DNA from 2 places in the Tindallia texcoconensis genome. Region 1 is predicted to be linked to the other one. Evidence: riboswitches for the same ligand, from Rfam matches in the RefSeq annotation. Region 1 holds a riboswitch; the other holds the start of a gene.

The links. Region 1 has a riboswitch for S-adenosylmethionine ahead of ACZ47N_RS04595 (MetQ/NlpA family ABC transporter substrate-binding protein). Riboswitches for the same ligand answer to the same signal wherever they lie in the genome.
Region 2: linked by a shared signal. The riboswitch ahead of ACZ47N_RS01115 (O-acetylhomoserine aminocarboxypropyltransferase/cysteine synthase family protein) and the one ahead of ACZ47N_RS04595 (MetQ/NlpA family ABC transporter substrate-binding protein) in region 1 are both predicted to bind S-adenosylmethionine.

Annotation. Positions count from the first base shown of each region.
Region 1 covers NZ_AP042431.1:979,048-983,474, reverse strand. The annotation lists gene ACZ47N_RS04600 (bifunctional diguanylate cyclase/phosphodiesterase) at 1-1,553, shown strand, start outside; SAM riboswitch class I at 1,683-1,797, shown strand; gene ACZ47N_RS04595 (MetQ/NlpA family ABC transporter substrate-binding protein) at 1,931-2,737, shown strand; gene ACZ47N_RS04590 (methionine ABC transporter ATP-binding protein) at 2,772-3,809, shown strand; gene ACZ47N_RS04585 (methionine ABC transporter permease) at 3,793-4,427, shown strand, end outside.
Region 2 covers NZ_AP042431.1:220,081-224,507, reverse strand. The annotation lists RNA gene ssrA (transfer-messenger RNA) at 1-108, shown strand, start outside; gene ACZ47N_RS01125 (glycerophosphodiester phosphodiesterase family protein) at 240-2,033, shown strand; gene ACZ47N_RS01120 (arsinothricin resistance N-acetyltransferase ArsN1 family A) at 2,093-2,617, opposite strand; SAM riboswitch class I at 2,781-2,881, shown strand; gene ACZ47N_RS01115 (O-acetylhomoserine aminocarboxypropyltransferase/cysteine synthase family protein) at 2,959-4,239, shown strand; gene metA (homoserine O-acetyltransferase MetA) at 4,258-4,427, shown strand, end outside.

The DNA of each region.
Region 1 (4,427 bases):
ATATTCTTTATGATACAGTGAAACGAATGGTGGTCTTTAGTTTTGTCATTTTACTCCTCTTTTTCTTGATGTCAACCAGCATCACTCGAAGGAATATCCGTAGAATTACCCGTTCTTTTCAAGAGTTGCTGGCTCAAACTCGAGAAATTGCCAAGGGTAATTATGAAGAAAGAGTGAAAACCGATAGTTTTGAAGAATTTAATCAACTAGCGGATAGTTTTAATGGGATGGTAGATAAAATTCAAGAAAGAGACCAACGATTGCAGGAATTAGCCTACTATGATGAGGTAACAAAACTTCCTAATGTTAGTTATTTGAAGGAAGCCTTACGCAAAACCCTGGAGAACCACAGGGAAAAGCAAAAGAAGCTAGCGGTGATTTATTTTGATCTAGATCAGTTTAAACGCATTAATGATATCTATGGTCATGGTTTTGGAGATGAAATTTTAGCCCAGATTGGTGAAAAAATGGCTTATTTAAAAAAAGACACCGGGTTATTGGCTCGAATGAGCGGAGATGACTTTGTTAGTGTGTTGTCGGAAATGACAAATCCTGAAATGGTGTTGGAAGAAATCAATCGGATTCGCCATATTTTTGAATATCCTTTTTCCTGTAGAGAAACAGAAGTATATATAAATACAAGTTTTGGTATTGCGGTGTACCCAGATCACGGCCATACGGTGGAAGCCTTGCTTCAACATGCGGATACAGCCATTTGTGCTTCTAAAAAGCAAGGAAACAATCGGCATACATTTTTTCAAGAATCCATGAAATTTGATTTGATGAAAAAAATGGAACTGGAAAAAGGCTTGAGAAGGGCTTTGGAAAATAACGAAATGACACTTAACTACCAACCTCAAGTCTTTACGCATCCATTGAAAACAAGAGGCATCGAAGGTCTTTTACGCTGGGAACATCCGGTGTTGGGGGCGGTATCTCCTTATGAGTTTATTCCTGTGGCAGAAGAATCTGGACTCATTATCCCTATTGGAGAATGGGTGATATCTAAAGCTTGTGAGAAAATAGCGTCTTTTCAAGAGTCCCATCTCCGTGATTTAGTGGTTTCGGTTAATGTCTCTACATTGCAGTTGCGAAGTCGTGGATTTGTTGAGATGGTGAAACAGCAATTAAAGGGATCTGGGGTTAACCCAGCCTTGCTAGAACTGGAAATAACGGAGAGTGTCTTTATTCATTCTTTTGATGAAGCAGTGACCATCCTAAAGAAATTAAGAACTCTAGGAGTGAAAACATCTCTAGACGATTTTGGTACGGGCTTTTCTTCCTTATCCTATTTGAAAAATTTGCCCATCAACACCTTGAAAATCGATAAAGCTTTTGTCCAAGGAATGGAAAAAGATCAGAACACAAAAGTCATGATTCAATCCATTATAGCCATGGCTCATAAAATGGATTTAGATGTGATTGCAGAAGGCATCGAAACCGAAAAACAGCTTGATAGGATAAAATCCTATGAATGCGATATGGTTCAAGGCTATTTCGTGAGCCGCCCTCTTTCAGATGAAAATCTAAGGGCCTATTTTCAAAAAGGATAAAATTCTAAAAAGAAAAATTTAAAAAATAGTTGACAAAGCAGAAAATCCGTATTATTATTCTATACAGATTTAAAAATTTCCAAATAGAAAGCGTTTTAAGAGCAATACCAACAATCGAATAATATCAAACTCTTATCAAGAGTGGTGGAGGGACTGGCCCGATGAAACCCGGCAACCATAACTGTTTATCCCAAGGATAACAGCTAAAGGTGCTAAATCCTGCGGAATTTCCGGAAGATGAGAGAGTCAATATACTTACTAAATTGTCTCTCTGTCTTATACAGAGAGTTTTTTTATTGTTCAAAAGGGGGATGAGAGAAAAGGGTAGGACATGGCTAGGGTTTCAGAAAAAATTTAAATGGAAAAGGATGATAAAAATGAAAAAATTAAGTGGCGTATGGTTGGTTATATTGATTTTATTGGTCAGTGGTTGTGGCTCATCGAAAGAAACAACCACCTTGGATCCGGCTCACTTAACTATTGGGGTGACACCAGGACCCCATGAAGAAGTTATGGAGCAGGTGAAAAAAAAGGCTGCAGAAGATGGAATGGTTATCGAACTCCAAGTGTTTACAGAGTATGTAATGCCTAATATTGCATTGGCAGAAGGTGAATTGGACTTAAATATGTTTCAGCATAAACCATATTTAGAAAAGTTCAGGGAAGAAAGAAACCTTGATCTTGTGGATGTAGGATATACCATTAATTTTCCTATTGGTGTGTATGCAGAATCCTTAGAATCCATTGAGGAAATACAGGAAGGGGATGGAATAGCCATACCCAACGATCCGACCAATGGAGCCAGATCCCTTATTTTATTGGAAAGTGCTGGACTTATTAGGTTGGAAGAAGGCGTAGGCGTGGAAGCAACCGTCAACCATATTGCAGAAAACCCGCTGAATTTAGAATTCATTGAGCTAGAAGCCTCACAACTACCACGGCAATTAGGAGAGGTAACAGCGGCTGTCATCAACTCGAATTTTGCCATTGAATATGGATTTGTACCGACGGAAGATTCTATTTTGATGGAAGCCAGTGATTCTCCCTATGTCAATGTAGTGGCTGCCAGAGCAGAGAATCAAGAGGACCCAGCCATCCAACAATTGATGGAATACTATTATCAAGAAGATATTAAAGCGTTTATTGAGGAGAGATTTCAGGGATCCATTGTTCCTGGGTGGTAACAGAAATCATTTGTAAAGAGAGGGAAGAAGGCCAATGATTGAATTTCAAAATATCACAAAAGAGTTTAAAACAGAGACCCAAAGGAATATTGCCCTGGATCAAGTATCCCTAAAGGTTTCTCAAGGAGAAATCTATGGCATTATTGGTCATAGTGGCGCTGGAAAAAGCACCTTAATTCGAGTGGCGAATTTGCTGGAAAAGCCTACGTCGGGCCAGGTTGTTTTTAACGGGATGTCTTTAACCTCTCTTTCAGCAAAGGATCTTAGAAAAACAAGGCAGGATATGGGGATGATTTTTCAGGGATTTCATTTACTGGAAACTGCAACCGTGTATGAAAATATTGCCATCCCATTAAAACTAACGGGTCTGGATTTCAGAGAAATGAATAAACGGGTGAAGGAATACCTATCTGTAGTGGGTCTAGAGGAAAAAGAAAAGGCATATCCAGCCCAACTATCTGGTGGACAAAAACAGCGAGTGGCCATTGCCAGAGCTTTGTCTCTCCGGCCGAAAGTATTGCTATGCGACGAGGCAACCAGTGCTTTGGATCCAGAAACCACGGAATCTATCTTAGCCTTGTTAACACAGATTAATCGGGATTTTGGAATTACCATGTTACTGATTACTCATGAAATGCAGGTGATTCAACGTATTTGTGACAGTGTAGCCGTTATGGAAGCAGGTAAAGTAGTGGAAAAAGGGGATTTAACCCAGATTATATCGGCACCGAAACATCCGATCACAAAAAAATTCATCAACAGTCAGTTTCCCTCTGGAGCAGAAGAACTAGTGAATCAGCCATGGATGGATAGCCATCTGGTAGTAGAATTGTCTTTTGTAGGAAAGGTAGCGGATAAACCAGTTTTGGCTGAAGTGGCGAAAAAATTCCATGTATACCCCAATATTCTGTCGGGTAATATGGTGCCTCTTAAAAAACAGCATTACGGCAAATTATTGGTGCAATTGCAAGGAGACAAAGAAGAAACAGAAAAATCCTTGGACTATTTAAAAGCCAAGGGCATTGGCATAGATGTGGTGAGAGGAGGCGGTGATTATGAAGTTGTTTCTTGAAGAATGGGCGATGATTATTGTAAATGCAAGCATAGAAACTTTTCAGATGGTGGGAATTGCCATTTTCTTTGCCATTTTACTAGGGCTTCCATTGGGCATATGCTTGATTCTAACGAGAAAGGGAGGCGGCTACGAGAATAGGCTTCTCTATAATGGACTCAATGCCATCATTAATTTTTTTCGTTCCGTTCCTTTTATCATTCTTCTTTTCTTTATTTTACCCTTTACTCGTTTGCTGGTAGGGACTTCCATAGGGGTAAAAGGAGTGTTGGTTCCCTTGGTGATTCATACGGCACCTTTTGTAGCACGGTTAATGGAGTCAGCTCTTTTAGAAGTGAATCGTGGTGTCATTGAAGCGTATGAGGCTATGGGCATTACCACACCAAAGATTGTGTGGTATGTCATGATCCGAGAGGCACGACCTGCTATGGTGTTGGGCTTGACAACAGCGGTGATTTCCCTGATTGGCGCAACGGCTATGGCTGGACTGGTAGGAGCTGGTGGATTGGGAGACTTGGCCTATCGGTACGGGCATTTGCGTTACGAAGCTACGGTGATGTATGCCACCGTTGCCTTGTTGGTAATTTTGGTTCAGTTTATTCAGACTGGCGGCAATCG
Region 2 (4,427 bases), 760 kb from region 1:
TTTGTTGCTGAACGACAGAAGAGACGAGATTTAAAACAGCAGCTGCGCTCGGAGAAACCGACGATAAAGAGCCTTCGGACAGGAGTTCGACTCTCCTCGCCTCCACCAATAATGAAAGAAGAATTCTAATTATTTTAAAACCTCTGAGCCGCACTGTCTATCAGTGCGGCTTATTGTATTACTATCCTAGAAGGTTGGTATGTAAAAATAGAGTATTTTATTTAAAAGGTGGCTTCGGAATGAGTCTTCGAAAAAATCTACTTGTACAGAGTTTTTATGACTTTCGGCAGCACTATCAAAAATACATTGCTTATGGATTGGTGTTTATGGTACTAAGTAGTTTTATTTTTGTGCCAATCTTATCCTATCTTTTTAATCGATTAATAATATCCTTTGGTTCTGGAGTGCTTTTGAATAGTCAGGCTTTTCGAATAGTTCTCAGCTATAGAGGGTTAATAGGATTGATTTTCATTGCATCTGTCGCAGTTATTATGATGATCGTCGAATTAGGTGGACTTATTGTATTAGTACAAAAAAAGTATTTTTCTAAAAATGTTTTTATTTCAGAGGCGATCTTTACGGCTATAAGAACAATACCAAGAATTCTCGGTATTGGTATGATTCACCTTATTTTTATCTTGTTAATCCTATCTCCGTTGATCGAATTACCAATATCGCCTGGTATAACTGGTGAAGTGCAAATTCCACCTAAAATGATGGACTTTATAGAAGGTTCTAAGATCATCATGTATTTTTATCAAGCTGTCTTATTGGTTTTTGTCTTTGTTTTACTGAGGCTTATTTTCACGGTTCATTTCATTCTTTTAGAAAAAACAACAACTAGAAAAGCTATTGGCTACAGTATTAAACTAACTCAAGGAAGAAATTGCATCATGCTAGTCAACTTGTTTATTCTGAATCTAGTGGTTTTAGGAGGCGGATTTCTTTTTTTAGCAGGCGCTTCCATGATACCATCTTACTTGGGGATTCGTGTTAGTGGTCTTCTGGAGACCTATTTACTTACATTAAATAGTTTTTTAGGCGTTTTACTTGCGATGGCATTGCTCCCTCTCAATATGATCTATTTAACAAGATTATTTTATCATTTAAGGCAAGATGCAGGTATGAAAGCTACGGATGAATTGGAAACCATGCGGAATTATACTTTAGAAAAACTTGAATGGTTAGTAAGTCGTTTGTTTAGAAGACGAAAACTTCTATTAGCAGTGATTTTGATGAGTGTTTTAGTAGGATCCTTTTTTCTTGGACATTCTTTAAATGAAAATTTGATGCATATAGGGCGAGATATAAAAATAGCTGCTCATCGGGGAGATCCTGTAAACGCACCAGAGAATACTATGAGTGCTGTTCGATCAGCATTAGATCAACATGCAGATTTCATTGAAGTGGATGTGCAATTATCTAAAGATCATGTAGTGATTTTAAATCACGATAGGGGACTGAGTAGGGTTGCGGGTATTCCAGAAAGACCTATAGAGCTTACTTTCCAAGAGTTGTCGCAGTTAGATGTGGGAAGTCGTTTTTCGGAGGCCTTCAAAGGGGAGTCTGTCGTATCATTAGATGAAGTATTAGAAGAAGTGAAAGGGAAAGCCAGTGTGATCGTGGACGTTAAAACATATGGCCCTGTCGATATTCTAGCGGTAGAAGTGGTTCGCTCAATAGAAAATGCAGATATGGTTGAGGATGCATATATACAGTCCTTTGATTATGAGTTTTTACAGCGTGTCCGAATACTTAACCCCGATATTAAATTGGGACAGATAATGTATTACGCTCTTGGAAACTTATCCCGGTTAGATGTGGATTTTTATGCCATCGATAAAAGTATGTTAGATAGGGATATCATCCGTCAGGCACGAGTAGATGAACGAGAAATATGGGTATGGACTGTGAATACAGAAGAAGATATTCGAGAGGTTCTGATGTATGATATTGATGGGATTATCACAGATTATGTGAGTCGTGTACAAGGCATCATTGGATATGACTCAGAGGCTATGGAAAATAAATAGGTATATGGTAAGTAGAACCTTCATAGAGATGAGGGTTCTACACTTTAAGGCTGGTTGTACTATGTTCCCATACTTTCTAATAATTGCTTTTCCATTATGGCGATATCTATCCATTTTCCATCAATTGTCCCTTGATTGTGATATGCACCGACGATTCGAAAGCCACGGCTAATATAAAGCCGCTTAGCTGCTTCGTTATGGTCTGGAGTGAAGAGAACGAGTTTATAAAATCCATTTTCTAGGGCTACTTTTTCTAATTCTTCTAATAATATTTTGCCAAGGCCTTTTCCTCTGTGATTCTCAGAAACATAGATTGAAAAATCTGCAACACCATCGTAGGCAGTTCGATAATGAAAGGAGTTCAAAGAAGCCCAGCCCATCATCTCATTTTGGTATTCAAGTACAAGGACTTGATAACGGGGATTTCTCGTCATAAACCATTCTTTCATTTCATCAAGATTCTTATACTCCGACTCCATTGTTGCATGGCGAGTTGCAATGCCTTGATTATAAATACGAGTAATGGCGGGAAGATCTTGTTTACGTGCCGAACGAATTTTATATTCACTGTGATTACTAGACAAATAGATTCCCTCCTGTTAACACTAAATAATTATATTTCCTCAGTATAACATAAAAATAAGCTACATTAAAACAGTTTTATGTGAAAAATCTAAAAAATTAAAAAAGAAAATGTTGACAGACTGTTTTAAGAATGGTAATATATTTATCAATTAAATAATGTAACTCTTATAATGAGTGGTGGAGGGACTGGCCCGATGAAACCCGGCAACCGGCAGAAAATGTACGGTGCTAAATCCTGTAGGTGACTACCTAAGAGATGAGAGACTCAATGTAATTAACCCTCTTTTGCACCTGCGAGAGAGGGTTTCTTATTCTCAAAAAAAATGAAGGAGTGATAAGAATGACTGAAGAAACGAGAAGGTTTGATACGTTGCAAATTCATGCAGGTCAGGAACCTGATCCTGCGACAGGATCTAGAGCTGTTCCTATTTATCAGACCACATCTTATGTGTTTGATAACGTGGATCATGCTGCAAAACTGTTTTCACTGGAAGAAGAAGGAAATATTTATACGCGTATTATGAATCCTACTAGTGATGTCTTTGAGAAAAGAATGGCAGCCCTTGAGGGTGGCGTAGGTGCGCTGGCAGTGGCATCTGGATCTGCAGCAGTGACGTATTCTATAATGAATATTGCCCAAGCGGGAGATGAAATAGTAGCTTCTAATGCATTATACGGAGGGACGTTCACCTTATTAGATGCACAAATGCCTAAGTATGGGATTAAAACAATCTTTGTAGAACCAGATGAACCTGATAATTTTGAAAAAGCCATTACTGAAAAAACGAAGGCTATATTTTTGGAAAGTATCGGTAATCCAAATATTAATCTGATAGATCTAGAAGCAGTGTCTCAAATAGCCCATCGTCATGGAATTCCAGTTATTATTGATAATACCTTTGCGACACCGTATTTATTTCAACCGCTCAATCATGGTGCTGATATAGTTGTTCATTCTGCAACAAAGTTTATTGGAGGGCATGGAACGAGTATAGGTGGTGTGATAATCGATGGTGGTAGTTTTGATTGGGAAGAGAGTGGAAAATTTTTAGGCCTAACAGAGCCAGATTCAACGTATCATGGGATTCGATATACAGAAACCTTTGGATCAGCGGCTTATATCGTTAAAATGAGAGTACAGCTATTGAGAGATATGGGAGCTGCCTTAAGTCCATTTAATTCCTTTATGTTTTTGCAGGGACTCGAAACCTTGTCCTTAAGGGTAGATCGCCACGTGAAGAATACAAGAAAAATTGTTTCATTTCTTAAAAAACATCCTAGGGTATCATGGGTGAACTATCCTGAAATAGAAGACAGTCCATACTTTGATTTATATCAGAAATACTTCCCAAAAGGTGTTGGATCCATCTTTACTTTCGGAATTAAAGGAGGAGTGGAGGCTGGAAAAACTTTCATTAATGCCTTGAAAGTATTTTCCTTGTTGGCGAATGTAGCAGATGCGAAATCCCTTGTCATTCATCCTGGCAGTACTACGCATGCACAGCTAACAGAAGAACAGCAAAGAGCTGCTGGGATTACGCCAGATATGATTCGAGTTTCTGTAGGACTTGAAGATGCAGAAGATCTTATTGAAGACTTGGATCAGGCGCTGAATAATTGAAAAAAAGGGGGAGAAACCATGCCAGTAAAAATACCAGACAATCTTCCGGCCTACGAAACATTAAATAAAGAAAATATTTTTGTAATGAATGAAACTAGAGCGTATTCACAGGATATTAGACCACTTAAAATCCTTATTCTTAACTTGATGCCAACAAAAATTACGACAGAAACACAGCTGTTAAGGGT